DNA from 3 places in the Priestia sp. BR_2 genome. Region 1 is predicted to be linked to each of the others. Evidence: predicted binding sites of a transcription regulator. Region 1 holds the regulator's gene; each other region holds the start of a gene.

Region 1 (10,218 bases):
ATTTGTTCAACTTAAATAGAAGCCTTGTTTTCAAACTTCCGCATTGCCGGTTACGCTTCGTTTCGTTCCGCTATTGCAGATCGGCGACGCATGGATAAAGAAATAATAGCCGGGATGAGTGCCATTGCGACGCCAACTCCGCCAAACCAACCAACTGCTGCAAGAGAGATGCTTTCTACAACGATACCCCCAATTACAGCCCCTACGGCCATTCCCAACTGCACGATAGAATTGTTCAAACTTAGGATGATCCCCGAAGCCTGAGGAGCCATGCCGATTAAATAAACTTGTTGAACCGGCCCCGTCGACCAAGCGAATAAGGACCATAGCATAAGCAAAGGCAACACGATCATGGACGAATGGGAGAACGCCGACAGTAAAAGTAATATTCCGGAATGAAAGAGCAGACCTCCAATCATCGTGCGGGGGATACCCCATTTATCTGCACCGTAGCCGCCAACTTGGGAGCCTATAAGACTGGCCAGCCCAAACGCAAACAACCCGACGTTTACCATCCCTTCGCTCATCCCCGTAATGTCCAAAAGAAACGGCGTTATATAGGTGTACAGCATCGTGTAGCCCAATATCCAGAAAAAACTGATGGAAAGCGCGACAGTGATTCGGGGGCTTTTTAATAAAGCGAGCTGTTCCCGAATAGGAACGGGAGCCTCTCCTTCCGATTTCGGAATCGTCAGCCAAAGGACCAACATCGCCACCAAGCTCAGGGCCCCGACTCCCGTGAAGATGATTTTCCAGTCATGTGAGCCCGCAATGATCCTCCCAAGCGGGACCCCTAGAATAAGTGCGAGGTTAAAGCCCACTAGAACCGTGGCGATCGCGCTGCCCTGTTTTCCAGGACGAGATATTTTGGCGGCAACCGTCAGGGCGACGACCATAAATACCCCCGTGCTGATCGCCAAAATAATTCTTGCTCCAAGCAGCATGCCGTAGCCTGTAGTTGTGACAGTGATCAAATTCCCAACGAAAAATAATCCCAAAGCCGACAGCATAAGCTTTCTCCGATCCATTTTTGCCGTGAGTGCAATGAGAATCGGGGTGCCGATGGCATAAGCAAGCGAGTAGACCGTAATCAACTGTCCGGCCGCCGCTACCGACACTCCAACATCACTTGCAAGCATGTCCAAAATGCCGGCAATCACGAATTCCGAAGTTCCGACTAAAAAGCTGACAATTGCCAGAATATAAATTTTCCATGAGTTTCCCATATGTTTCTCTCCTCTTTTCATTTCAACAGATCTAAATCTATAGAAGTCATATTTAAAAAATAATGCTTAATTGCCGACTTCATTTCTCGGCTCAACCAAGCCTCCTTGTTCCAAGCGTTCGTACTCTGTTTAAGCGTTATGGCCTTACGTCTGACGGGCGAGCTCCTTACGAACAATCGGCGCTACTTTGGTGCCGAGAAGCTCAATCGTCCGCAGCAAGTCGCGATGCGGCAATGAACTAAAATCGTTATACATCATGAATCGAGTCAAGCCTAGGTTCTTATGCAGCAGCACGATCTTCTCTGCGACATATTCGGGATCTCCAACATAAAGAGCGCCTTGAAGGCTGCGGGCTGCATCGTACGAGTCCTGTGTATAAGGAGGCCAGCCTCGTTCCCGTCCAATGTGGTTCATTTGGGCGGCCATAACGGGGTAATACCGCTTAGCTGCCTCTTGTGTCGTATCCGAAATAAAGCCATGCGAATGCGTAGCAATTTGCAGCTTATTCGGATCGTGACCAGCTTTCACAGCGGCTTCTTTATAGAGCTCCACCAAGGGTGCGAATCTCCGCGGCGCACCGCCCAGGATAGAGAAGACAACCGGAAGTCCCAGCAAACCAGCGCGAACAGCCGATTCCGGGCTCCCCCCCGTACCGATCCAGACAGGTAAAGGTTCCTGCTGTGCACGCGGGTAGACGCCCATGTTGTCAATCGCGGGGCGATGACCGCCGCGCCAGGTCACCTTTTCGGATTCACGAATCTTCAGCAGCAGTTCCAGTTTCTCTTCATACAATTCCTCGTAATGTTTCAGGTCATAGCCGAATAGCGGGAACGATTCGATGAACGAACCCCGTCCGGCCATGATTTCCGCTCGCCCGTTCGATAGCCCGTCCAGCGTTGCAAAGTCCTGGTACACCCGCACCGGATCATCCGAAGATAGCACCGTCACTGCGCTCGAGAGCCGGATCCGCTTCGTTGTAGCGGCAGCAGCGGCCAGAATGACAGCTGGCGACGAGCTAGTGTATTCGATGCGATGATGCTCGCCGATGGCATAAACATCAAGGCCTACCTGATCTGCCAATTGGATTTCTTCGATCGCTTGGCGCAGCCTCTCGGCATGCGAGACACCGCCATTTCCGGGATTAGCATGGAGGAAGGTGCTCATTCCAATCTCCATCGTATTCGTTTGACCGCTCATAGTTATTCTCTCCTTCTTAATATGGAATAGGGATGATTAGCAAAGAGTCCCACCATTTCTACTGTTCTAAATATATAGAAATGATTTCGAAAAAAATTACGCCAACAAAAAGGGCGCAAATTTTTCCGCTACTTCTCGATTGACGTTATAGTGAATAAACGATCCATTCTTGCGAGAATCAATCAAGCCAGAGTCCGTCAATTGCTTTAAATGATGCGATAGCGTCGAGCCTGCAACCGATTCAAGCCTTTCACCGACCGCGGTGAAGCATAAATTGCTCTCTTTCGCGAGCAGTAAAGCGATCTTCAGCCGGGTTGGTTCCCCCAAAGCTTTATACACTTTAACCGCTTGCCCCATAGCTTCTTGATTTTCTCCCACTGTATCCACCTCCCCGCATATCTTCTGCAGTTCTATAACTATCGAAATCAAGTTTAGCACCATGTCATTCAAATGTAAAGGGCATATCTGAATCCTGCTCCTTCTACTTCGCTAATTATAATCCTCGACGGCGATGCCGGCAGCCCTTAAATGCCCGTAGGCAACGATTCTGCTAAACTGAGATGAAACTTCATCTGCAGGAAGGGGTTTATCGTCTTTAATCCACCAAATTACAATCCCCATGAAAGACGATCCGAGGTATTCGATCAGCAATTCCTTGGATATCGCTAATGGGGAGTTTCCCTGAGCAGGTTTCCACCCCTCAATTAATTTATCTTTGATGATATTTTCCATTTTCGCTTGAAACTGATAGATTCTATTCTCATCTATTAACATGGAATGATAAAAGGTCAAATTTAGAGAAATATGCTCCAGTACAGTTTGCATGACTGTCTCGAGTAGAGAAATACTGAAAGGATTCATGCTGATGGGACAAAGAATGACCGCATCCTTTAATTCGCTCAACAATTCATTCATACATGTATCTAATAAATCAGGCTTGTTTTGGTAGTGGAGATAAAATGTGTTTCGATTGATCATAGCCCGATCGGCAATATCCTGGATCGTTATCGATTCATATCCCTTTTCCTGAATAAGCTCATAAAACGCCTTTCGAATCGATTGTTTCGTGCGCAGTATTCTTAGGTCGGTTTTCTTGTTCATTGTTTTCGTTCCCCCTAAATTTATTTAGGTCGTTAAGCGACAAAGTTTTATGAGTTGTCTGTTATCCATCATAACTAAAAATATTGAATATTGAGCGTTATATTAGCCTCTATTATAATGAGCAACAGATAAATAAACAACGTCTTGTTCATTATTTATCTAATGACCAAAAAAATTCCCAAGGAGGATATTCCAATGACATCCAATCATCAGAATGAGCTTGTTCGTAAGGCAGTCGCCGTACTGGAAAGTTTTGAGAGCGGCAACCCCGAAGCGATTACGGCTTACGTTCATCCAGATCAATATATTCAGCATAACCAGGCCTTACTCGATGGTCGTGAATCCATGCTTGGCGCACTTGATCATTTAAAGGAAATGGGTACTAAGGTAAGCATTAAGCGTACTTTAGTCGACGGAAATTATGTGGCTCTTCATTCTGTATATCATTTTCACGGCCCTAAAATCGTATTTGATCTCTTCCGTTTTGAGAATGGACTAATCGTCGAGCATTGGGACAATTTGCAAGAGATGGTGGAGAAGACACCAAGCAATCATACGATGATTGACGGACCGGTTACGATTAAGGATATCGACAAGACGGATGCCAACAAAGCATTTGTCAAAAGCTATGTTGAGAACATCTTGCTCGGGAAGAACCCTGACCTGCTGGCCTCTTACTTTGATGGAGATCACTACATTCAGCATAGTCCGCATATTGCAGACGGCCTTTCCGGTCTTCACGCTGCTTTGCAGGCTCTGAAGGAGAGAAATATTGAGTTTCAATATACTCATGTCCACCAAGTAATCGGACAAGGCGATTTTGTCCTTACAATGAGTGAAGGTCTGTTTGATGGTCAACATACCGCTTTCTACGATCTGTTCCGCGTAGAGGATGGAAAGATCGCTGAGCATTGGGACGTAATCGAGGCCATACTGCCGGCAGAAAAACGAAAAAATTCGAACAGTAGATTTTGAAATTTGTGTGGCTAAATCGCAAGGCATCGCCGAAATGTAAGTGCGGTGATGTCTTGCGCTTCACGAATGTACTTGAGCAATCAATTTTGTAATCAAAAAGATACAGAAGCGTTGCTGCAGCAACGCTCTTTTTGTTCATTGCCATGAAGTGATCGTGTGATGCAGCCATATTATATGGTTGCCCTTCACAAATGAACATTGCCGTTGATAATCAACCATATGTTCATTATAAAGAACAAGGAGTAGTGGATCATGAAAATGCTGACACAAAAAATGATGTGGCTGGGCATGGTGCTCGTCCTGATCGTGTTGACCGTATTCGGGTTAGCGATGATGGGATCGGTGCTTGGATCGAAGCCAAAGGAGGTCCCGGCGGCCCTCGTTATCCTTGACCAGCCGACGGAGCTGCCGACTGGAGAAACGTTTGCGGTAGGGGAAATGATCCGGGAAAAGTTGCTGTCGAGCCCGGCAATGCCGTTTGTCTGGCATGTCGTGGATTCCGAGGAAAAGGCTCGGGATGGACTGGATAAACGCGAATATTACGGAGCGATGGTGATTCCTGCGAATCTGAGCAGCGGTTTACTCTCGTTAGCGACTCACTCGCCGATTCACCCTAATGTGAGAATCATCTCCAACGAGGGTATGAACACCCAAGCCTCGATGGTCGTAAGACAGGCAATGGGGCAAGCGATGAACATGATCAATGGGGAACTGTTGCAGCAGCTGCTTGGGCAGATCGGACAGCAAACGGGACAAATTCCCATTGAGACGGCTAAAGCTTTAATGACACCGGTGAACGTTCAGGAGGAAGTCGTGCATCCACCGGGAGTGAATAATGCGGCGGGAAATGCGCCGGGCTTGTTTACCCAGATTATATGGATCGGCAGCATGGTGACCGGAGTCGTCTTGCTCCTGGCTAGCCAGAAGGCGGTCGCCGCGGGTTCAAGGAGATGGACAGTCAGCGCGCTGCAAGCTATCGGGGGGCTTGCGATCGTCGGCATAGCCTCATGCTTCACCATATGGATGGCTTCGTCGTGGTACGGCATGGAACTGGCGAACGCGGGGGAGACGTGGTTGTTCTTATGGTTGGCTGGATCGGCGTTCTTCTTGTTGCAATCTTCCTTGCTGAATTGGATCGGATTCCGTGCAATACCGCTGCTCGTACTGCTGATGTTCTTCTCGGTGCCGCTCCTGAACATGGCTCCGGAGTTCTTGTCGCAGACGACGCGAGATTGGATCTATTCGTGGACGCCACTGCGCTTCGCGGCAGGAGGGCTACGGGAAGTCATGTACTTCGGCGGACTGGACGCCGCTCACTCAAACGCCTTGATTTTGTGGGGCGTCGCCGGTGGATTTTTGGTCTTGCTGCTCTCTTCCGGATTTAAGGCAAATCAAGCGACAGATGCCGCCCCTACTTCTGTTACAGGCGATACAATAAAGTAAGAACAATCAACGATGCGTTGTACTTCCTTTTTTTACGCTCATGTAATAATTTAATTTTCTGGGAAGTATTAAAAAGTTATTATAAAAACAAAAAAAACCCTTGATTTCTCAAGGGTTTCTCTTCGTATGGAGCCTAGGGGGATCGAACCCCTGACCTCATCGCTGCCAGCGATGCGCTCTCCCAGCTGAGCTAAGGCCCCGTAAGCGACTTCTATATCATATAAAAAATCAGCAGGCATGTCAACACTTTTTCAGAACTTTTTTGATAATGCGCAGTGCCTTTTTTCCTTCTCTATATAATGTCACTTATCGATGTTGAGAATTTGGCGCCATGAGAGCGCCGGAAGAGCACCAGGGTCGTTTAAGAACCGTGGCGCTCTTACAGCTCCTGCACGTCCGTATCCTTGGACAGCAGGCTTTTCAGTTCCTTCATGAACATATTGATATCCTTGAACTGCCGGTATACGGACGCAAACCGAACGTAAGCCACCTCGTCGACCGGATATAACCGTTCCATCAGAAGCTCCCCGATCTGGCGGCTCTCCACTTCCGCCGCCGCGGTATTGCGCAGCGCCTTCTCGACATCCGATACGATCATATCCAGCTGGTCCACGGATACCGGACGCTTCTCGCATGCCCTTATCAAACCGCGGAGCACCTTCTCCCGGCTGAACTCTTCGCGGCTTCCGTCCTTTTTCACGACGATCAGCGGCGTTTCCTCCACCATTTCAAAGGTTGTGAATCTCTTGCTGCACTGCTCGCATTCCCTGCGGCGGCGGATGGATTTATTCTCGTTGGCAGGCCTGGAATCCAGCACTTTCGTTCCGGCATAACTGCAATATGGACACTTCATAAGTTGTCTTCACTTCCTTTGTATTCAGCGTGATTCGCCCTTAATGGGCGTCAGAAAAATTTACCAGCAAAACTTTTGTCTTTTATGTTATGAAAATGCGAGACCCGAGACATAATACTTTTACCAACCCAAGGAGGTGAACTTAACATGGCACAAAGCAACAACAACTCCAACAACCTGGTTGTTCCTCGCGCAAACGCTGCTCTTGAGCAACTGAAGTACGAGGTAGCTCAAGAACTTGGTATCTCCATTCCACAAGACGGATACCAAGGTAACATGACTTCCTATGAGAACGGTTCGATCGGGGGATACATCACAAAGCGTCTTGTAACCCTGGCCGAGCAACAATTGGCTGGTCAATTCTCCGGTCAATAATTGATTCTTCCTTAAAAAAGGAGTGTTGGCGGCTCGAAGTAAGAGCCTGTCCAGCGCTCTTTTTTTCTTTAGAAGCCGCCCTTATACACATCCGTATATTGATTATAATAATAAATCACGCGCTGTACATAATGCCGGGTTTCCCCGATCGGTATACTCTTCACGTTCTCATAGGTTCCGTCCCACATGCCCTTGTTGATCCAATTCTTGACGTTCCCCGGGCCCGCGTTATAAGCGGCGATGGCGGCAATCGGATTGCCGTCCATTTCCTTGTGCAGATTCTGAATGTACCAGGTGCCCAGCTGGATGTTCGCATCCACTTCATTCTTTACGCTCAGCAGGTTCACCGACGGGAGCTTGGCCATTTCCATCGCCCAGTTCGCCGTATCCGGCATCAGCTGCATAATGCCCAGCGCCCCCTTCTTGGATTCCTTGCCCGGCTTGAAATTCGTTTCCACCCGGATGATCGAGGCCACCAGAAACGGATCGACCTCATAATAAGCGGCATGTTTGCGGATCTCATCCTTATAATGGATCGGATACAGCAGGGTCATCCAATTGGAACTTAGGAACAGCAGCGCTACAAAAGAAACGAACAGCAGGAGCAGCACCCTTTTTTTACGAAGCCACTTCATAACTGAACCAACCTGTTCCACAGGTTGTCCACCTGCTGCTGCGTTTCGGCCAACGTGCCGCTGTTATCGATCAGGATATCCGCTCGAAGCTTCTTCTCCTCAATGTCCATCTGGCTGCTAAGACGCGCCTCTGCCGCTTCCCGGGTAAGAGCGTCCCGCTCCATCAAACGCGCAAGCTGCAGCTCGCGCGGGACATAGACAACAGCGATCTGCTTCAGATAAGGATAGGCTTCCCTTGCCTCCAGCAGCAATGGAATATCCGCTACCACGAGCCGGTCGGGATGCTGCCGTTCATACGCCTCCGTCCGTTCCCGTATTTCCTGCCGGATTGCCGGATGCGTAATCTCATTCAATGCCGCTCTCTGCTCCGGATGACGGAAAATCATCTCCCCGAGCTTCTTTCGATTCAACGTACCGTCTTCAAACAGGATCGCTTGTCCAAAATGTTCGGTCACTTTACCCAGCACCGGATGACCCGGGAGCATCACTTCCCGGGCGATGATATCCGCATCGACGAGAAGCGCTCCCTTCATGGCCAACATGGAGGACACGGTGCTTTTGCCTGTTGCAATTCCTCCGGTTAAACCGATATTCATGACTTCACCTCATAACAGCTTCATTATACCCATGACAACTAATAAAAAAGCAGGCAAATACGAGATAAAACGCATGCCTCCCTTGGCCGCAAAACGGAGGCCGACCCGCATGCCCAGCACCAGAAATATCCCGCTGAACAAGGAAACCACGGCTGCGGTGCCTAGCGGCGAGAAACCCAGCATCGCTGCGCCGAGCCCTGCTCCGAACGCATCGAGCGACAGCGCGATCCCCAGCCACATCGCCTCCCATGGTGAGATGCTGCCGGAGTCGTCCAGATCCGCTTTCGTCGGGCTGCGGAGAATTTGAATGACGACGCCGATCTTCGGTATTTCAAGGGAGAATACCGCTCGCTGAAGCTGCTCTTGGCCTGCCGTGGTAACTTCACGACGCGGTGTCCCTTGATGAATGGCTCCCGGCGTTTCCGTAAGCGATGCGGAAGAATCCACGGCGGATGCCGGCTGCACTTCAGGCTCGCTGCTTCTCCGAACCTGCTGATATAAAGACCATAGGCCCAGCAGTATCAAAATGGCAGCTCCGATCACGGATGCCGCAGACGGGGATAAGAACCGCTGCAGCAGCGCGCCTGCCTGCATGGAGACGCCAAGCACCAAACCGGAACACAGCGAGATGATCAATACAGACAGCAGCGGTATCCTTGTTTTGCGCAGACCGTATGTAACCCCTGCCCCAAATCCGTCCAGGCTTAACGCCATGGCCAGCAGGGCAGACGAGAAAATATGACTGAGCACCCTTTTCCCTCCTCCAAAGCTCCACATCAAGCTGCTCATTCATGAAGAAGAGCTGCCGATGCGCTCCACATATGTTCCACATTATATGTGGGGGAGCAGGAATGGGTGCACGCCTATTCAATTACTTCTTGACCGGCTGACACTTCGGGCAGTAATGGGTCCCCCGTCCGCCGACCACGATCTTATGAATCGGGCCGCCGCACGCATGGCACGGCTTGTCCTTCCGACCGTAAATCTGATGGCTGTTCTGGAACATCCCCATCTCGCCCTGCCCGTTGACATAGGACTTGATGGAAGATCCGCCCGCGTCGACGGCTTCGGACAACGTATCCACGATCGCATGATACAATCGCTTAAGTTCGGCATCCTTCAGGCTGTTCGCGTTCCGCTCCGGATGAATCTTGGCCCGGAACAAGGCCTCATCAACATATATATTGCCGATGCCGACCACATATGCCTGATTCAGAAGCACCGCCTTGATCTTCGTTTTCTTGGTGCCGATGACTTCCTTGAAGGTTCCGAACGTAAACGTGTCATCCAGCGGCTCATAACCAAGCTTGGCAAGGGGAGCATGCTGGAACTCTTCCCCCGGCGCAAATAGATGCATCGTTCCGAATTGGCGCACGTCCTTGTACCGCAGCTCCGTCCCGTCCGAGAAATGGAAGATGACATGGGTATGCTTCTCCACCGGCTCCTCGGCTCGGTACACCCCGTAACGCCCCTCCATCCGAAGATGCGAAACGAGCACCAGCCCGTCCAGCAAGATCCGCAAAAACTTCCCGCGGCGCTCCACGCCTTCCACGGTATGGCCCTTTAACATAAAAGCAAATGCCTCGATATCGTCAGGACGCTGGATAATCCGCGGCAGGTTCACGGATACATGATCTATATGCTTACCTTTAATCAATTGGTTCAGTGTTCGTTTCACGGTTTCTACTTCCGGCAATTCCGGCATAATGACTTCACCTCATCCCCCATTATACCGGAAGTTGGGACAGAGCGGGACCATGGTTTTGTGGAAAGGTATGGTGCATAACCGCCTCCCTCTTCACCCCATGATCCCCCTT
Region 2 (10,218 bases), on a different contig from region 1:
TATATCCACCGTCTTCTCCTGCGCTGATAATCATGTAGCCCTGAGGCAGTCCCTGATCGGAAATCGTGACCAGCCAGCCGTGCGTGCCCGGACCAAGTGGGGTGAAATCCAGCTCTGCTCCGTCCCAGGCAGTAAATGGCGCATGCACCGATAGTTGATCCACGGTCTGTTCTGCAAAGTTTACCAAACTTTCCGGTACTTGAGCCCTGGCGCTGCTGTAGGCTAGGCTCGATGCAGACTGGACTGCAAGCAGAGCGTCAGCCGCACTGACGGCGCTCGCAGGATTGGGGGTGTCTGCTTCACGAGCCGCAGCCATGCCTGCCTGCGGGTGGGTCGTGCTGAACCACAGGAGTGCCGTTACGATGACGGAGGCAGACCACCTTCGATATTGGATAAAGCGTTTGTTGTCGATTGATTTAGGTTTGCGCTTGTTGTCCTTGTCATCCTGGTAACGGGGTTCCATGTTCCACAGCTTCAAATCGCTAACCGCCTTTCCTTGGCCCTTACGCGCCATGGATGTGATGGAATCATCATATCGGACAAGCTCTGCAAAGGCTGTTGCAAGCTGTCGCGGCAGGGGAAGGGAGAATGGTTCTTTTTTTGCCTGCTTTTGTAGAGAGGCGTCATGAAGACGCGCCCACGGGCGAACACAGATGAAACAGACCGCAGGTTATGGCGGACAGGCTCACTTTCGGCTCGTACTGCCACTGCATTTCCGACCGGCGGTTCTTGTACTGCTCCTCGATTTGCGCCTTTTTCTCTTCGTCCTGCTCTTTGAGCAAATCCTCGTAGTAGCCGTCGATGACCATCAGCTCGTCTTCGAGGCGTTCCTTAGCTTTCGCCGCCCAATCGTAATCCAGCTTGCTCAGCTTGTTGATCAGATGATTCTCCAGGGCAGCTACGGCCTGCTCAAGGGTGAGAGCCGCCGGTCTGACGTGAACGCTCTCGGGCAGGCGTGGAGTCAATTCGCGCCCATGCAGAATGGCGGGGAAGTCTTCGGTAATCGAGCGGCTGGACAGCGAGATTCCGAGAAAAAACAATTCCTCCCGCTTCAGATCGCAGCTGAACTCCACCTTGAAGCAGACGCCCAGCCACTGTTCATAAGGCGTGGAACGGCCCCTGGGACGCGGTTCGGCATCCCGCTGCTGGAACAGATACACGCATTTGCCCTCTTCGCGGGAGGCATTCCAAATCTGGGCGAGCCGGCTGCTGCCGTAGCCGATATTCTCCCGCTGAATCCGGCCTGGCCCCAAGATCGGCAGCACCGGGGCGTTCCCGTAATAGCGCGCCAGCAGCGGATCCTGCGCAGGTGCGTTGAGCTGGGTTTTGGCTTTGGCTTCTTCGGCCTTGGCGAGCCGTTCGTCGTATTTTTCCGGATCAAACACGAAGTTGAACGACAGCGTTTCGGCGGGAGCCCCGGTCCGTTCCACGAACCCCCAGTAATAGGGGCGGTTGGTGAGCATTTTGTCGGCCTGCGGCGACAGTTTCACGGTGACATGCTCGGGCGATTTTTCGATGACGGTGCATTCGGTGGCTTCCAAATAGGCCATGAAGTGCTGCTGCACCTCCTGCGGCGTCATGGTCATATTAGGCTTCTTCCTCTCTGAGAGTTTCTTCGGCCGTGCTTTCCAGCTCGACGTCCTGCTTGATATGGTGAATCGAGTCGCCCAATGTGCTGATGCGCTGGCGGATTTCATCATCATTGCCGGACTCCAGCATGATTTTGTACAGGCTTTTCTCGATCGATTCCTTCTTCTCGAAGCGCTCCAGGATAACGTCAAGCCCGCCGATGACCATCTCGAACATGTTGATCTTCTCGTGCAGCAGGTTCAGGATATGCTCCTCGATGGTTCCCGAAGTCGACAGGTTGTAGATCTTCACGTCATTGGTCTGGCCTAGACGGTGCACGCGTCCGATCCGCTGCTCGACCCGCATCGGATTCCAGGGCAGGTCAAAATTGATCATATGGTGGCAGAATTGCAGGTTGATGCCTTCGCCGCCGGCTTCCGTCGCGATCATGACCTGCGCCTTGCCGCGGAAAAGGTCCATCATCCAGTCCTTCTTGCCGCGGTTCATGCCGCCCCGGTACGGGACGGAGACCAGCCCGTGATCGCGGAAATAATTGAGCAAGTATTCCTGCGTGGCCCGATATTCCGTGAACACGATGACCTTCTCGTTCATTTGCTGAATGAGCTCGATGGCTTTTTCCGCCTTGGTGTTTGCTTTGATGGCCTTGATGAGATAGACCAGCTCCCAAATTTTATCGCGCATCGGAGAGTCCTCCGGCAGCTTCTTGGACAGATTAACAAGGGTCACGAAGACGGCATCCCGGCTGCTGCATACTTCCCGCTGCAGGGTGACGAGCGACAGCATACTGCTTAAATTTCCCCCAGCTGCCTGATACTGATCTTTGACGAAGGACGTAACGCCGTCGTATAATGACTGTTCTTCAGGCGAAAGGCTGAGTCCCACGTTGCGGACGGACCGCTTCGTGAACTTCACTTCGCCTTCGCCCCGACGGTTGCGGATCATGACCTTGGACAGCTCATCCTTGAGCTGGTCCTGGTTCTTCGGTCTTCGTTTATCCACGACAAAATTTGCGGCAAACTGTCCCTGGCCGCCAAGCTGGCCCGGTTTCAGCAGCGTGATGAGATTGAAGAGCTCGCTGAGGTCGTTCTGCACCGGCGTGGCGGTGAGCAGGAGACAGTATTTTTTGCGCAGCTTTTGGATGAATTGATAATTGGATGTTTTCTTGTTCTTGAGCTTGTGGGCTTCATCGATGATGAGCATGTCGTATTCCTGGTTCAGCAAAATCTCCTGATGCGGATCGCGCTTGGCCGTATCCATGGAGGCGACAACGATGTCATTGCCCCAGGAGTACGCTTTTTTCTGCGCGACCGCGGGAATGCCGAACTTGGAGTTCAGCTCGCGGACCCATTGCAGAACCAGGGAAGCAGGTACGAGAATCAGCACTTTGGATACCAGTCCGCGCACGATGTATTCTTTTAAAATGAGACCGGCTTCAATCGTCTTGCCAAGTCCCACCTCATCCGCCAAAATGGCTCTGCCCGACATCTCGAACAAAACGCGTCTTGCGGTATCGGTCTGATGGGGGAGCGGGGATAAACCGCCAAGGTGCTTGAGGCACTGCAGTTCTTCAAAGCTTGTAACAAGGCGCGATTTCTCGCCCTCAACGGCAAGCTGGGCCAGACGATAGTCACCCCAAGGGCCTCCTTTGTCCAGTCGGCCAGAGAGATCGTCAAACCAAGAACGGTCGATCTGCAATGGAACGGGAAGGCGCGGGTCGAAAATCATGCCTGAGTCGGCAGATGGCTGTTGGTTCATGTCGATCTCCTCCTGTGATGAAAGATTCCGGGCCAACGGTGTATATGTAGTATGGACGAAAAAAGAAGTCTTCATAACCTTGCACGGATTCGGGAGCCGCGGAATACCCTATAGAGCGCACGGCTGCTGGAATTGGATATTTTCATCCTTTTTTTTCATAGGGATCAGCGAAAAAGAGAGCGAGAGGAAGAAAGCGGAAGCTTGCGCGCGGGAGCTTGGAACTGTCGGCTTAATTTTCACATTATCGGCATAGTTAACCTATATATAGTGTAGTATAATGAACAAATAGCACTATATGTGGTGTATATAGTGGTTTTGGATGTTTGACCGGCTACATAACAGGTTATGTTGTTGGTGAGCACATACTTGGGAATCTTTTAAATTTTATATCTTATATAGGAGGTAGTTGCACTTGAGTACGATGCAGAATCAGCGGCTGGAAGGTTTAAGCGAGAAGATCTTTTTGGACCGGTATGCCTGGAAGGATGCGGACACCAACAACGCCAAGGTCGGCGACGTGGTGCTCGTGCTGACGAAGGATGATCCTAAATTTCCGACCAAGGAAGTCGGCGAAATCGTGAAACGCGAAGGCCGCAAGGTCACCGTGAAGACACGGAAGGGCGAGCTTGTGGAGTCGGATGTAGAGAAGCTGACGTTAACCATCGAGAAAACGCCGGAAGAAATGTGGGATCGACTCGCGGCCGCCATGTCATCGGTTGAGGCAACGCCGGAACTGCAGGAAGAGTGGCGCGGGAAATTCCGCGAGATTCTGGATGATTGGAAGCTGGTGCCGGGCGGACGGATTGCGGCCGGAGCGGGTGCAAGCGATGAATTGACGCTGTTCAACTGTTACGTCATTCCTTCCCCGAAGGACAGCCGGGGCGGCATCATGGAAACCCTGAGCGAGATGACCGAGATTATGGCGCGCGGCGGCGGTGTCGGCATCAACTTGTCTTCCCTTCGTCCTCGGCGCGCGATCGTTAGAGGCGTGAACGGCTCCTCCAGCGGTGCGGTATCGTGGGGCGGATTGTTCAGTTATACGACAGGCCTGATCGAGCAGGGCGGAAGCCGCCGCGGCGCGCTCATGTTGATGATGAACGATTGGCACCCGGACGTGGAGGATTTCATTACGGTGAAGCAGACGATGGGACAAGTCACGAACGCGAACCTGTCGGTATGCGTCAGCAACGCTTTCATGAAAGCCGTGAAGGAAGACCTGGACTGGGAGCTCGTGTTCCCGGATACCACCGATCCCGATTACGATGAGCTGTGGGACGGCGATTTGGATAAATGGAAGAAAGCCGGACGCAGCATCATTCCATATAAAACGGTTAAAGCACGCGAGGTATGGCACACCATTATCGAATCCGCATGGAAATCGGCAGAGCCGGGCGTGGTCTTCATGGAATACTACAACCAGATGTCCAACAGCTGGTATTTCAACCCGATCATCTGTACCAACCCTTGCGGCGAGCAGGGACTTCCGGGCTGGGGCGTATGCAACCTGTCCGCGATGAACCTGTCGAAGTTCTACGATGAAGCGAACCATGACGTTGCATGGGATGAGCTGGCTACGACGACGCGTTACTCCGTGCGTTTCCTGGATAATGTCATCGACCGGACGCCTTACCATTTCGAAGAAAACGAATTGAACCAGAAAAAAGAGCGCCGCGTAGGCCTCGGAACAATGGGTCTGGCCGAGCTGATGATCAAGCTGAACATCCGTTACGGCAGCCCGGAATCGCTGGAGTTCCTGGATAAGCTGTATGGCTTCATCGCGCGCGAAGCGTATCTTGCATCCGCGGATATTGCCGAGGAGAAGGGCTCGTTCCAGGCATTCGATGCCGAACTGTATCTGCAAAGCGGCTTCATGAAAAATATGGCCGAGGTGTATCCGGAAGTTGCCGAAGCGGTCCGCAAAAAAGGCGCCCGCAACGTTACCGTCATTACCCAAGCGCCGACGGGAAGCACGGGTACGATGGTTGGAACTTCGACGGGCATCGAGCCGTACTTTGCCTTCAAATACTTCCGTCAAAGCCGTCTCGGCTTCGACGAGCAGTTCGTGCCGATTGCTCAGGATTGGCTGGACAGCCATCCGGGCGAAGAGCTTCCGGACTATTACGTCACCGCGATGAGTCTCTCCGCCGAGGATCACATCCGCGTGCAGGCGGCGATTCAGCGCTGGGTGGACAGCTCCATCTCGAAGACGGCGAACTGTCCGTCCGACTTCACGGTTGAAGATACGAAACGCCTGTATGAGCTGGCATTCGATCTGGGATGCAAAGGCGTAACGATCTACCGCGACGGCAGCCGCGACGTGCAGGTCCTGCAGACGGAGAAAAAAGAAGACAAAGCCGCCGAAGCGACAACAGCTTCTACCGCGGAAGCGGCGCTGGAGCAAAGCGCGGCAGGCCAAGCCGCTGAGGAAACGGCGAGCGTGGAGCCGGCTGCTGCAAGCGTGGCCGTGACAGCCTCCCCGAGCAAGAGCGGACTGGATAAACAATACAAGAAGCGTCCGCAAGTGCTGCGCGGCGCAACCTATAAAATGAACACGCCGTTCGGCATGGCGTACATCACGATCAATGATCTGGACGGCATTCCAAGCGAAATCTTCCTGAACGTCGGCAAAGCCGGATCGGATGTGTTCGCGATGGCGGAAGCCCTGGGCCGCGTATGCTCCCTGTTCCTCCGTTACGGAGACCACGGCAACAAGGTGGAGCTGCTGATCAAGCACCTCAAGGGCATCGGCGGCACCGGCGCGATCGGCTTCGGCGCGAACCGCGTCGAGTCCATCGCCGACGCCGTGGCGAAGGCGCTCGAGACGCACGTGGCCAACAACGCCGAGGCGGATCATGACCATGATCCGGCACCGGTCGCAGCCACGATGGCGCCTGCCGATGCAGGCGAAGGCGGGGCAACGGCAGCTGCGGGCCACGGCGGACATGGCGCGCACGCAGGCGGCAGCATGTCGCTGGATCTGTGCCCGTCCTGCGGCGGGGCATCCTTGATTAACATCGAGGGATGCAAGACGTGCGGGAACTGCGGGTATAGTAAGTGCTCTTAAGGAAGTCGTAGGGAAGAGCTCCCTCCAAATTTTGATTTTCCCGCGCAAGCTAACGAATATGATAGATCAATAAATAAACAGCGGCAGTCAGGACATGATTTTCTCGTCCATGGCTGCCGCTGTTTCCATGATTAGAGCATGGAATAAAACGCTTACGCCATTCGTAACGTATATATTAAACATATTGAATGAAATGTGGTGATTCGGTTGAGCTCTACGGAAAGAATGCCTTTGTATCAGAGGGTTCAAGAGTATATACGCGACTTGATATCGTCGCAGGTACTGAAGGTTGGAGACCGTATACCTACGGAAAAGGAACTCATGGAGCGTTTTGGAGTAAGCAAGATTACGGTCGTTAATGCCTTGGCCGGCTTGGTTAACGAAAAAATCATAACCAGGGTGCCCGGAAAGGGGACTTTTGTAAGCGAGCCCGAATCTCAGATGCCGACCACTCCTTCTATAAGTACCGTAAAACCTGTCCATAAGACTAGCGGAGAAATGGGGACGCGGTTGATCGGGCTCATTATGCCCAGCATTTATGATTATTTTACGATTCGACTTATACAAGGTATTCAGCAAGCGCTGAAAGAGAACGATTACCGCTGCGTTATCTATTTATCAGAGGGCGATATTGATAAGGAAAAAGAGGCGATCCAGACATGCAGTAACATCGGAGTAGAGGGATTGCTGATTTTCCCGGTGGACGAGGAACTATTCAACGAGGAAATATTAAGCATGAAATTTGCGGGGTTTCCGTTTGTTCTCATCGACCGTTACCTTCCCGGGGTGGAAACGCATTATATCGCATCGGACGGCAGGCTTGGCGCTAACATGGCGGTCAATTACCTGTGGGAGCTGGGGCATCGTGATATCGCCATCTGCTCCGATTCGCCCATACAAACCGTAACTGTTCAAGAACGGATCGATGGATATATGAATGCCTTCAAGGAAAAGGGGGCACTCATTAACCCTGCCCATATCGTAACCGGTTTTGAAATCGGAAGCCTTGAGCAAGCTGAAACCCATCCATTGTACCGCTATATCAAAAATCGGATGGCAACGGCTTATATTACGCTTAATGGAATTCTTGGGGTAAAAATCTATCAGATTGCGCGTCAAGCCGGATTGAAGGTGCCTGAGGACATATCCATCATCAGTTTTGACGATCCCACTTCCATCATCGAAGGATACGGCGCGTTTACGCATGTTAAACAATTTGAACGAGACATGGGCTACCGTGCGGCTTATACGCTGCTAGAGGTCATTAACAGTGATGACGGGCAAGACGGAAAATACTTTAAAACCCTAGTGGAGCCGGAATTGGTCATTGGCGAGACGACGGGAAAAAACGTTGCATCCACTTTCTGATACCAACACCCGCTTCTTCCTATATATGCAACCTAATAACGAGTCCGATGCGCTTTCTATTCGAGCCTGACAATGCAAGCGATGGCTGCGCGGACTCTTTTACTAGGTCAGCCATAACTTCCTCTCATGAAATCCCCCCCATAATAGTTTCCCAAAATCAAATCGATAAAGAAATCCAGCAGAAGCTCATCAAACCCTACACAGGTCGCTACATCTCAGAATATTACTTTTTATCAGACCATTTCATAAGGATATATTGAATATAATGTATCCTTGACAAGGAATAAAAACACCTGAAAAAAGGTTGGGGATAGGGGCTTTTGCCCCGTTTATCTATAACTTAAGGTTACTTTTTAACCAAATGAGGAAATTGTGGAATGATTCCTACACCATATTGAATATATTTAAACTATAAAATTGAAACCGCTTGCAATGGAGGAGGGGGAGACAGTCGCTATATACCGTACGACGAAGATGTAGGAGGTGTTCGGAGAATGGTACCAAAGGGTGCTCTTATCCCTGGATTGGAGCAATTAAAAAAGAATAAGAAACTAACTAGAATATGGTATTTCAGGCACATATACTTATTTTTGCTTCCTGCTATCATCTGGTTCTTGGTGTTTGCTTACTATCCGATGTACGGCATTATCATCGCATTCAAAGATTACAAATTCAATTTGGGGATATTGGGGAGTCCGTGGGCAGGATTTAAATATTTCGAGCAGTTTTTAAACGATTCCAGTTTTTACGATGTGCTCCGAAATACGTTATCCATTAGTGCCCTTAAACTTATTTTCGGATTTCCAGCTCCCTTGATCCTAGCCTTAATGCTCAATGCCGTCATGCACAAAAAAATCAAAAGAGTGTTTCAAACGATTTCCTATCTGCCGCACTTCGTTTCGTGGGTCGTTGTCGTTACCTTGCTTCAAAAAATCCTGTCTCCGAACGTAGGGCTTATCAATGACATTCGGTACCAAATGGGTTTGGATCCGATCTTTTTTATGGGAAAGCCGGAATTATTCTATCCATTGGTCCTCATATCCGACATCTGGAAAGGCGTAGGCTGGGGTTCGATCATTTATTTAGCCGCGTTAACGAATATCGATCCACATTTGTATGAAGCTGCGGAAATCGACGGGGCTGGAAGGTGGAGCAAACTATTCAAGATCACGCTTCCATGTCTTACGCCAACGATCGCCATATTGCTTATTTTCTCACTCAGCGGAATACTGAACGCGGGTTTTGACCAAATCTGGCTGATGCAGTCCCCGGCAACCTTAAGCGTCTCGGAGATCTTGGACACTTATGTCTTAAAAACAGGCCTCCAACAGGGGCAATTAGCATATTCCACGGCCATCGGTTTATTCAAATCTGCGATCTCGCTTCTGCTCATCGTTGCTGTCAATAATATATCCAGACGCGTGAGTAACGTATCGTTATGGTGATCAGCTAGTACTGAAGATGAGGAGGTGTGTGTTATGGGTGGAAGTAGGCTGTCGCCGGCAGACAAAATGTATATGACGCTTAACTATGCGGTGCTGCTTTTATTCTGCGCTACGGCGCTATATCCATTTATCTATTTTCTAGCCCTGTCTTTCAATGACGGTTACGACGCGATGAAGGGGGGAATCTATTTTTTCCCCAGAGTGTTTACATTAGAAAACTATGCAAAAGCTTTTAGCAACACGTTGATCCTAAATTCCTTCTATATTTCCATTACCCGAACCCTTGTGGTTACGGTTGCCTCCGTATTTTTGACGGCCTTATTAGCCTACGCCCTTTCGCGGAAAGGTTTGCCGGGAAGAAAATACATCGTATTCTTCTTTTTCTTTACCACGTTGTTCAGCGGCGGACTGATTCCGACGTTCATCCTGTTCCGGCAAATCCACATCCTGGATACGTTTTGGGTGCTGGTGCTGCCGTCCCTATATAACTTTTTCAATGCGATTATCATGAAAACCTTCTTCGACGGGATCCCTGAAGGTCTGTCGGAATCCGCCCGAATCGACGGCGCAAGCGAGTTGTCCGTATTTGCCAGAATCATTCTGCCTCTATCGATGCCGGTGCTTGCTACCATTGCTTTGTTTGTCGGGGTGGGCGTGTGGAATGACTGGTTTACCGGTCAGTTTTTCATACAGAATGAAAAGCTGCAGCCTGCCGCTACGTTCCTGAACAAGATGATCAGCGAAGCGTCTTTCCAGTCGATGACTTCGTCGTCGGGAAATAGCGGATCCGCCATACAAAACATGACAGAGACGCAGATGGAACTGCGAGGCGTTACGCCGGAAGCCTTGCGGATGACGTTCGTCATCATTATAACGACGCCGATCATCTGTGTGTATCCGTTTCTTCAGAAATATTTTGTGAAAGGCGTACTGGTAGGTTCTCTTAAGGAGTAGTCGGTATAGAAGGCTATGCCTTTTATATAAAAAAACTTCCAA
Region 3 (10,218 bases), on a different contig from region 1:
TGATGTTAAACACCGCCACGATGCTGGCCAGCAGCAGCGCGTACGGCATGCCCACGATCATGTACCCCACGTAAGCGAGAACGCCGATGATCAAGCATACCAGAAATTGTCCGCGGACATAATTCCCGAGGGCCGTGTCGATCTCTTTCAGCAGCGTGACGATCGACTTCCGGCGGCTCCGCGGCAGATAGGATACGGCGGTTCGCTGGAACACCTCAAAATCTTTTAATATGTAGAAGATCAGGAACGGAACAATTAACACATTAAACAGGATGTTGATGGTGTTGCCGATATTGTCCATGAAATCCGAAATTCCACCGGCCAGCCTCGACTCCATCTGCAGGAACCAGCTGTTGACGCCTGTCCTTACTCCCGGGGGCAGCAGCCTGCTGTCCAGATTGGTCATCAGGCTTTGGGCGTTCATCGATAATTCAGGCAAGTGCTCGTTGAGCTCCTCCAGCTGCCGGATCAGCATCGGAATCATATTGATCAGAATGACGGCCAGCGAAGTCAGGAAGACGGCATAAATGAGCAGCACCGCAATGCTCCGCGGAACTTTGCGGTCAGAGAGCGTGCATACAATCGGATTCAACACATACGATATGATCATGGCAACCAAAAATGGCGCCAGGACGGCCTTAAGAAAGCGATAGACATCCAGAAACAGCGGGCGCAGCAGCCAGACAAAATAAAGGGAGATGAGTCCAAGCATCAACCAAACCAACAACCGAAACCATTTGTTCTCGGTCAGCTGTTCCACACAGGCACCCTCCTTTTTTCGAAAGCTACCCTGTAGTATATGTACAAGCTTCCAGAAATAAACTAACATTTCCGCCGGCCAAAATGAAAAAGACTCCTGCTATTCAGCCGCACGGGCCTTAAGCAAGGAGTCGTTGATCTTACGCTATGTACGCGTTCTTCAGGAAGACGCGTGCATCTGAGGAAAATCCGGCTGCATGTCATCGCCGAAGAACAAATCATCCAGCGAGCTGAGCGTGCCGTCCTCTTCTACCTGGTATACGGACATTTTCTCTCCGTTAACCGTCAATTCGATAAAGCAACCCCAGCAATAAAACTGGTGGGAGCCGATTTTTCCGATATCTTTGGAACTACAGTTTGGACATTTCATCCTACCTCACCCTATCCGTTCACAGAATTAATGGCTTTTTCCAGACGCTGTTCGCTCATCGGGGGTACCATGACGGCACTCTCGCCGATAGCCATTTCCGCTGTGCAAGGCAGCCATTTGCGACCTTCGATCAAATCCGAGACAAATCCATCGGATATTTCCAACCCTAGTATTGTATTGCCCTGTTCCTGCTCAAAATAAACATCCGATATACGACCGAGCAGGACACCATCCTCTGTCAGGACCTGCATCTCTTTCAATTTGCGCTTGCCCAAAAGGTACGTAAGCGGTATATCGTTGGCGCCCAATTTGCGGACAGCCTCTTGGCTCCGGATCATGACGGCATCTTCCCCGTAGGCTACGATATCTTCCCATGAGACGCTTTTCACATGAGAGGAAAACAAAGCCTTGCCTTCAAGCTCCAATCCGGTAATCAACCAGTTCTCATCTAGTATAAAATCGTGGATTTTGCCGATTTCCTTACCGTTCTCCACGTCGAATACAGCCAGTCCGATCATTTCTTGAAGTTTCATAACCGTGGACACCTCCTCATCCTTCATGGTTTGAAATCAACCGCGGTTCCCAAAAAACGCTGACCGACGGGCAATTTCCAAGGATGAAATGGACGAACGCATACCCCCTATTCCGTAGAAGGAGAAATCCCTTAACATCTATTTACGTAACCGATTAAGGATGGTTCCAATTTTTTGGGCAGTGTACTCCATTTCTTGAGTAGTATTACCCAAACCGAAACTAAAACGAATCGCGGAGCGCAAAACAGGGTCAGAAAGTTTCATTGCTCGGAGTACATGGGATATTTCCAGGGATCCCGACGTACAAGCCGAGCCGCTTGCCGCCGCAATTCCTTCCATATCGAGGTTCATCAGCATCGTCTCCGTATTGGCACCGGGAAAGCTGATATTCAGGATGTGAGGTAGGTGATGTTCCGGGTTTCCATTGATCACAAAAGAATTCTCGCCAATCTCCTGACGAAGCCCGTCAAGGAGGGTCGATCTCAGTTCGCGATAATGCTGGATTCGCGTCTCCATATTCTGCACGGTCCATTCCACTGCCGCCGCAAAACCGGCGATTCCGGCCATATTCTCTGTTCCGGCCCGGCGCTTCTTCTCCTGCAGCCCTCCGAACAGACGGGGAGATACGCTGAGTCCCCTGCGGACGACCAAAGCGCCTACGCCCTGCGGCCCGTTGATTTTGTGGGCGGAGAAGCTCCACATATCCACCGGCAGCTCGCGGCAGTTGATCGCCTCCGAGCCCAATGCCTGAACGGCATCGGTATGGAATACGATTCCGCGGCTCCGGCATAACTCGCCGATTTCGGCGATCGGCTGAACGGTGCCTACTTCATTGTTGCCGTACATGATGGTCACCAGCGCCGTGTTGTCCTGAATCGCGCCCGCAATGTCCTCTACAGAAACACGCCCTGTAGGGTCCACCGGGACATAGGTAACCTGGCAGCCCCGCCGTTCCAGCTCATGGCAAGTGTGGAGCACCGCATGGTGCTCCACCGCTGACGTAATCACATGTCTGCCTTCCACGCCCAAGGACTCCAGCAGTCCCAGAACAGCCAGGTTATCGCTCTCGGTCCCGCCTGCGGTAAACACCAGCTCGTCCGAATGGCATCCCAACAAAGACGCTATTCGATCACGCGCCCCGTTCACGATCTTCTTCGCTTCCCGTCCAAAAGCATGGACGCTCGAAGCATTGCCGTATTGGCTCGTCATGACATTCATCATCCGCTCCGCAACCTCCGGATGAACCGGGGTTGATGCGGCATGATCCAAGTATACTGATTTCATCTCCGTCGTCACCCTTAAATGTAAAACATATAGTTGTCTGCAGCAGACTGTTCATGGTAATTGATCAGATAGTCCAGCGTCGTGGAATCCAGCACTTCAGCGATGCTGTCGCGGATCCGGAGCCAGAGGTCACGCTTCGCCGGATCGTCCTCTTCCGTAAAATCGACGGGGGATATCGGCCCTTCCAGAACGCGGATGACGTCCCCTGCCGTGATGGATGCCGGGTCCCGGGAAAGGATATATCCGCCGTATGCACCGCGGATGCTCTTAACCAAGCCCGCATTCCGCAGCGGCGCGATCAGCTGCTCAAGATAATGTTCCGACAGCTGGTTCTTCTCGGCTATGCTCTTCAGCGAAGTCGGCCCTTCGCCGAACTTGGCGGCCAGCTCCATCATAATCGTTAATCCGTATCTTCCTTTTGTTGATATCTTCAAAGGTGACACCTCTTTCGGTAATTTGTATATTATGTCCATCCTGTACATGAGTTGTAGGTGGCGGGCGAGCGATAAATACGTCGTAATCCATGAGTAAAGCAGCTTATCCTGTATTTTTCTCCGTATTCCGATCATTACCCTCAGCTTATCGTAACATATCCTGGACCCCAATGGGTAATATTCCAGCTGGAAACTCGAAAAATGTTCACCCTGAGTGGACAAAATGAAGCGTGTGAACCTTGTTCCAATATGTTAAAATACCTCCATGGGCACAATTCAATATGAAAATGGTGATAACGATGTCAAAAGAAAAACATAACACTCGTATCGTTGTCGGCATGTCGGGAGGAGTCGACTCCTCCGTAACAGCGCTCCTGCTCAAACAGCAGGGCTATGAAGTGATCGGCATCTTTATGAAAAACTGGGATGATACCGATGAGCTTGGCTACTGCACAGCCGAAGCGGACGCTGAAGACGTGCGCCGCGTGTGCGAGCAGCTCGACATTCCCTACTATACCGTCAATTTCGAGAAGGAATACTTCGATAAAGTATTTTCCTATTTCCTCGATGAATATAAAGCCGGGAGAACGCCGAACCCCGATGTCATGTGCAACCGCGAGATCAAATTCGGCGAATTTCTGAACAAGGCCATGGACTTGGGAGCCGACTACGTCGCTACCGGCCATTACGCCCGCGTCATCGAGGAGGACGGACAGTACCGGCTGCTGCGGGGTGTGGACAGCAACAAAGACCAAACCTACTTCCTCAATGCGCTGAGCCAAGAGCAGCTTGCCAAGGCGATGTTCCCGATCGGGCATCTGCCGAAACCGGAAGTCCGCCGACTAGCTGAGGAGGCCGGGCTGTATACTGCCAAGAAAAAAGACAGCACCGGCGTTTGCTTCATCGGCGAGCGGAATTTCAAGGAGTTCCTTGGACAATACCTTCCCGCCCAATCCGGCGATATGGTGGACATTGTCACCGGTGAAGTAAAGGGCCGCCATGACGGCTTGATGTACTACACGCTGGGGCAACGCCAAGGCCTCGGGATCGGCGGATCCGGCTCCGGGGAGCCTTGGTTCGTAGCCGACAAAGATTTGACCAACAATATTTTGTACGTAGTTCAAGGCGATCATCCGAGCTTGTATTCGACCGGACTAGTTGCCTCCGGAATAAATTGGATTGCAGGACAAGACGCTATGCCCAAAGACGCCTACACCTGCACCGCCAAATTCCGCTACCGTCAGCCGGACCAGGAAGTAACCATAACCCCGCGCGAAGACGGAACCGTTCATGTCGCGTTTGCGAAGCCGCAAAAAGCGATCACGCCGGGACAAGCCGTCGTCTTCTATCAAGGGGACGAATGCCTTGGCGGGGGAACGATCGAAACGGCGGATAAAGTTCCTTATTAATCCGCTGAATGATACGCGAAGAGCACACGCTTGATACGGAATATTCCGTAAAGCGTGTGCTCTTTTTTTGCGTGCTAGCGAAGAATATACTCCACGGCAATTCCCTGCTCCATGCTGGCGGCTACATCGATGAAACGCTGATTCGAGCTGCCCCGGAAAGGAAGCGAGACATCCCTGCGCTCCAACTCGAATTTGCCGTCAACGATGACGTCGCACAGCAGGGCCAATTCGCGCAGCTTCGGCTGCCTCAGCAGCGCTTCGAAGGTGAACCCCGTGTAGGCCCATACGTTTTTTGCGGGACAGAGAGTCCTGAGCCTGCGTACGAATGCCGCACATTCTTCCGGGGAGAAGAAGGGGTCTCCACCGCATAAGGTCACGCCATCCAGCAAAGGATTATCCAGGATATCCTGCAGTATCGCCGCTGACATTTCTTCGGTAAAGGGCTCCCCCGCTTCAAAGTCCCAGGAATCCGTATTAAAACATCCGGCGCAGGCATGGCGGCAGCCGCTCACGAATAGAACCGCACGAAGTCCGGGGCCTTCATTGATGCTCTCGGGGATGTATCCGCATACATTCACAAATGCTTCACCCGATCCCGAACCTCGGCCTGCTTGGCCGAATTGAAGCGCTCCGTATAATTGCCCGTTAAATATCCCGTTACCCTCCGCAGCCGCTGGAAGTTTCCATCCGTCTCCAAAGCGCCGCATCCAGGGCACGCACTTCCGATAATGCCTTCGTAGTTGCATGCCGGGCACCGGTCGACGGGATGGTTAACGGAGAAATATCCGATGTTCTGCTGCAGGGCAAACTGCACGATGTCCCGGAAAGCAGCCGTATTCAGCCTTGCGTTGCCGTCCAGCTCCACATACGAAATCGCTCCGGCGTTGCACAGCTCATGGAAAGGAGCTTCGGAACGGATTTTGCGGTAGGCGGCCATCGGATAGTACACGGGTATATGAAAAGAGTTCGTGTAATATTCGCGGTCAGTCACACCCTCGATCACCCCGAAGGTCTGCCGGTCGAGCTTCGTGAATTTCCCGGATAACCCTTCTGCAGGCGTGGCAAACAGCGTGATGTTCAGGTTATACCTTTCTCCGGCTGCATCGCAAAACCGGCGCATATGCCGGATGATCTCGATCCCCAGCCCTCGGCTGTCCTCATCCTCGCCGTGATGCCGTCCGGTCAACGCCTTCAGGCATTCGGCCAGCCCGATAAATCCAAGCGCCAGGGTGCCGTGCTTGATCAGCTCGCGCACCTTATCCTCCGGCGCCAGCGCCTCGCCGCCTTCCCACACGCCCTCCCGCATCATGAAATCGGACGCTTTGGCCGGTTGGTCGGCCTGCAGCTCGTAACGGTGAATCAAGCCCTCCACCGCAATTCTCATATAATGATCCAGCTGTTGATAGAAACGGTTCAGGTCCGGCACTTCCCGCTTTCCTTGAACGATGCCATGTTCAATCCCGAGCCGGACCAAATTGATCGTATTAAAGGACAGGTTGCCCTTGCCGCTTAGGCGGTTTCGCCCAAAGCGATCCGAAATCGTGCGGGTCCTGCAGCCCATGGTGGCAATAATCGTGTCCGGGTCGCCCGGGTTATAATAGACGAGATTAAACGACGCGTCCACGTTGACGAAATTCGGATAGAGCCTGCGGCTGGAGCACTCGACGGCTTTCAGGAACAGGTCGTAATTCGGCTCGCCTTCCGCCTGGTTGACCCCCTGCTTGCACTGGAAAATATGCTGCGGAAATATCGGCGTCTCTCCCCCGCCGAGCCCCTTCATCGTGGCATCCAGCAGGGCGTGGGACACCAGCCTTCCTTCGGTTGACGTGCACATGCCGTAATTCAACGAAGTGAAAGGAATTTGTCCGCCGGCCCGGCTGCTCATCGTATTCAAATTATGGATCAAGGATTCCGCGGCCTGCTTTGTTTCATTCACCGTTTCATGATAGGCATAATGGTATATTCGCGGATATGTGTCCTTCAGCTGCTCATTGTCTATGTATATTTCGTGATCCTCAAGAGCTCGTTCATAAGGCCGATCCGCTCCCAGCCCCGCTTCTCCGAAGTAGGCCAGCCCTTTGCGAAAATGCCGACGAAACGATTTGCCGACATACGGCGCGAGATCCCAATCGATTTTGCTGCCGGACACGCCGCCGAATTGGCTGTTCTGCTGGGATTGAAAGATGATGGCTACCAGCGCCATGGCGGTCATGATGCTCTGCGGCGGCCTGACCGATCCGTTACCGGTATTGAAGCCCTTGGCCAGCAACCGGCCGAACGGGATGAAGATGCAGTTCGTCGTTCCCAGCGCATACTGGTCCAGGTCATGAACGTATACATACCCATCCCTCACCGCTCTCGTGAGCTCTGTCGGCAGGATGAATTTGCTTGCCATCCATTTGGCGTATTCGGAGCCGATCCGGCTCATTTTTCCGCTGAAGGATTCTCCGTTCAGATTCGCGTTCTCCCGCAGCAGGTCCAAATCGGTTACCCCGATCACATCCCTGCTGATCTTATAAAGCTCTCCCCGCCGCATCCGTTCCAGATCGCGGGCCTCCCTGTAATGTTGATAGGCAGCTGCTACTTCGGGATAACCCGTGCTTTGCAAATGCTCCACAACGATATCTTGAATCTCCTCCACGCTAACCTGTTCCATCCCTGCAGTGGCATGGGCAACCTCATCTCCAATCCGCAAGGAAGCATCCTTGCGGGAAACACCCTCTACCGCCATAAAAGCTTTATCCACCGCCTCCACGATTCGGATCGTCTCAAATTTTACCAGGCATCCGTCTCTCTTCATGACCTTCATGAATAGGAACAACTCCTCTTCTTCATATCGTTAATGCACTATATATAGTTTTGTTTTATCAATTTACATCCATATATAGTTTCGTGCTGTGATATAGGTCATGATGGTCGGACTTTAAAATCGAATAGGGCTGCACTTACGCTATAACCCCGAAGGGGATAGTGCCCTACAAAAAAAGGCACCTCGGGCGATCCTTGGATCACCATCGGGTACCTTCTTGTTTGACCGATAACAATTTAACTTTCCACAGGCGGCATCGGGGTTGGCGTCGGCTTGGCATAGCCGGTGCTGTATTTCTCGTCGATCGCGGTCCGGATATCCGTTAAGCTCATACCCTCGCTGCTCATTTTGGCAGATTCCACGGCAATGTCCAAACACACCCCGCAGCGGGTGCCGTGATCGTCCCACACCACCGTGCCGTCCTCCTGAATCTCATCGATAAAACAGTTCAGGTTGCTCTCATGACCGGCACTTTCCCCGCAGCCGCAGTAACAAGGAATGTATTTCAGGACATCACTCACCTGCGCGGACAAAGCATAAATCGTTTGGAGCTCGCTGGTCTGGCTCTTCAAAAAGGTCGGCAGCTCATCGATCGAAGACGTCGCCTCCTGGATATCCCCGTTGGACAGCTGCGTCTGATGTCCGTGCTCTTGCGCCGCCTCGGCTGCCTGTCCACCAACGACCTGCTCCTGGGCGCTTTTTCCCGAACAGCCGCTCAGCATAAGGCCGGCGGACAGCAGCAGGATGACAAACCGTTGTTTCCCTGTTTTCATCATTCATTTCCTCCATTTAATTAAGCTAGCGGCCGTAAATCCCGTTATCGCCTTACGACCCTATTCTTCGCGTCGTAATCGCTGGTTGTGGGCGATCTTGGCTTCGTTCCCCTGCTCCGTGGCCTGATAGAACACCCGGCGGGAGAGTTCCTTCGGCAAATACTCCTGCTTCACGTAATGGCCCGGATAATCGTGCGGGTACTTGTAGCCCACATGTCCCAGCTTAACCGCCCCCGAGTAATGCGCATCGCGCAGATGCAGCGGAACCTCCGCCGATTTCACTTCATCCATGGCGGACATCGCGCGGGATATGGCGGATACAACGCCATCGGATTTCGGGCTCTCCACGGCGAACAGGATCGCCTGGGCGATATTCAGCTTGGCTTCCGGCCAGCCGTTGTTCCGGTAGGCATCCAATGCGCTTACCGCCTGCACCATGGCTTGGGGATTGGCCAGCCCGATATCCTCGCTGCTGGCAGCAATCAGGCGGCGGATGAACACCATCGGGTCCATGCCGAGCTTTTCGACTGCATACAAAAACCAGAACAGCGCCGCATCGCTGGAGCCCCGAATGCTCTTGTGAAAGGCGGACAGCACATCATACTGCGTGGACTCGTCCGCACGCACGGTAGGCCGGCGAATCGATTCCTCCGCCACCTCCAGCGTAATATGGACCGTACCGCTTGCGTCCGGCGGCGTCGTCATCGCGGCCAGCTCCAGCGCATTGAGTGCACGCCGGATATCCCCGTTCGCCATGGCTGCAATGTGCTCCAGCGCTTCCTCATCGGCCTTGAGATCCATGAACCCAAGACCCTTTTCCTGATCGATCAGCGCGCGCTGCATCGCGATCATGGAATGGTCCTTGGTCAGCGGCTGAAGCTGAAACAAAGTGGACCGGCTCATTAAAGCCCCGTTGACATAATGAAAGGGGTTCTCGGTCGTCGCGCCGATAAATATGATGGTGCCGTTCTCCACGGCAGGCAGCAGGGCATCCTGTCTGGAGCTGTTGAAGCGGTGCACCTCATCCAAAAACAGGATCGTTTTGGTGCCGTACAGGCTGCGGTTGCTCTGGGCTTGTTCAATGACTTCCCTAACGTCCTTGACCGTGGCTTCCACCGCGTTCAGCCGAACGAAATGCCCCTTCGTTTGCTGGGATATGATATGCGCAAGCGTTGTTTTGCCGCATCCCGGCGGGCCGTACAATAAAATCGACGAGACCTGGTCTGCCTCTATGGCCCGCCGGAGCAGTTTGCCCGGTCCGATAATATGCTCTTGTCCTATATATTCATCCAGCGACGAAGGGCGCATCCGATCGGCCAGCAGCCGGGAGTCCCGGTCCCCTTCACGCCCGATACTGAATAAATCCATGGCTACACTTCCTTGTCTGATATCGATGCAAAAATAAGTCGTTTCCATTCAATCCATCACGCTCTATCATATCATATTCGAATTCGCCGTGCCTGCGCTGCGGCAACTTCCTGTCCTACGCTTCATTCGTCCCATGGCTCGGATATTGCATTTTATTTTGATCATATCCAACTTTTATCGAACCGGAAGCGTTTCATATAATAGGGAAGCGTTTGAAAAGCCTGATCTGGGGAGAATGTGATGACGACTCGCAAAAAATCCGTACGCAAATTGTATAACGCGGTGATCCATATGACGTTCAGTATACTGGGGCTCTACCTTCATGCCAGCACCTATCATCTTTTGCAAGAAACATTCGGCCCCGGTTACCTCGACGATGAGAGACTGGCGATGAACCTGCTGTATGCCGTTCTTATCCTGCAGTTCCTGCTCGGCTTGTACGTCTTCATACGTTCAGCCATCATGCTTTATGAGTACAG

What was found. The regulator NrdR, encoded in region 1, represses ribonucleotide reductase genes. The targets are predictions, from matches to a motif close to AACACNATATATNGTGTT.
Region 2: RB298_RS18990 (adenosylcobalamin-dependent ribonucleoside-diphosphate reductase) is a predicted target of NrdR. The motif match lies at 3,633-3,650, and genes of this name have one in related genera.
Region 3: RB298_RS30800 (anaerobic ribonucleoside triphosphate reductase) is a predicted target of NrdR. The motif match lies at 7,633-7,650, and genes of this name have one in related genera.

The regions. Positions count from the first base shown of each region.
Region 1 is NZ_JAVFHM010000312.1:38,822-49,039, forward strand. Features, by position in the region: gene RB298_RS26800 (MFS transporter) at 51-1,226, opposite strand; gene RB298_RS26805 (LLM class flavin-dependent oxidoreductase) at 1,371-2,423, opposite strand; gene RB298_RS26810 (ArsR/SmtB family transcription factor) at 2,520-2,801, opposite strand; gene RB298_RS26815 (TetR/AcrR family transcriptional regulator) at 2,913-3,524, opposite strand; gene RB298_RS26820 (nuclear transport factor 2 family protein) at 3,720-4,499, shown strand; gene RB298_RS26825 (YhgE/Pip domain-containing protein) at 4,752-5,942, shown strand; tRNA gene RB298_RS26830 (tRNA-Ala) at 6,070-6,142, opposite strand; gene nrdR (transcriptional regulator NrdR) at 6,322-6,795, opposite strand; gene RB298_RS26840 (alpha/beta-type small acid-soluble spore protein) at 6,943-7,170, shown strand; gene RB298_RS26845 (lytic transglycosylase domain-containing protein) at 7,239-7,805, opposite strand; gene coaE (dephospho-CoA kinase) at 7,802-8,401, opposite strand; gene RB298_RS26855 (MntP/YtaF family protein) at 8,411-9,151, opposite strand; gene mutM (DNA-formamidopyrimidine glycosylase) at 9,273-10,106, opposite strand.
Region 2 is NZ_JAVFHM010000229.1:205,604-215,821, forward strand. Features, by position in the region: gene RB298_RS18975 (hypothetical protein) at 1-478, opposite strand, end outside; gene RB298_RS18980 (YqhG family protein) at 624-1,586, opposite strand; gene RB298_RS18985 (DEAD/DEAH box helicase) at 1,588-3,345, opposite strand; gene RB298_RS18990 (adenosylcobalamin-dependent ribonucleoside-diphosphate reductase) at 3,767-6,409, shown strand; gene RB298_RS18995 (GntR family transcriptional regulator) at 6,635-7,777, shown strand; gene RB298_RS19000 (ABC transporter permease) at 8,272-9,222, shown strand; gene RB298_RS19005 (carbohydrate ABC transporter permease) at 9,256-10,176, shown strand.
Region 3 is NZ_JAVFHM010000338.1:349,510-359,727, forward strand. Features, by position in the region: gene RB298_RS30765 (AI-2E family transporter) at 1-760, opposite strand, end outside; gene RB298_RS30770 (hypothetical protein) at 920-1,129, opposite strand; gene RB298_RS30775 (PRC-barrel domain-containing protein) at 1,141-1,662, opposite strand; gene RB298_RS30780 (cysteine desulfurase family protein) at 1,801-2,946, opposite strand; gene cymR (cysteine metabolism transcriptional regulator CymR) at 2,961-3,380, opposite strand; gene mnmA (tRNA 2-thiouridine(34) synthase MnmA) at 3,680-4,789, shown strand; gene nrdG (anaerobic ribonucleoside-triphosphate reductase activating protein) at 4,864-5,367, opposite strand; gene RB298_RS30800 (anaerobic ribonucleoside triphosphate reductase) at 5,364-7,598, opposite strand; gene RB298_RS30805 (PCYCGC domain-containing protein) at 7,835-8,374, opposite strand; gene RB298_RS30810 (replication-associated recombination protein A) at 8,432-9,739, opposite strand; gene RB298_RS30815 (hypothetical protein) at 9,980-10,218, shown strand, end outside.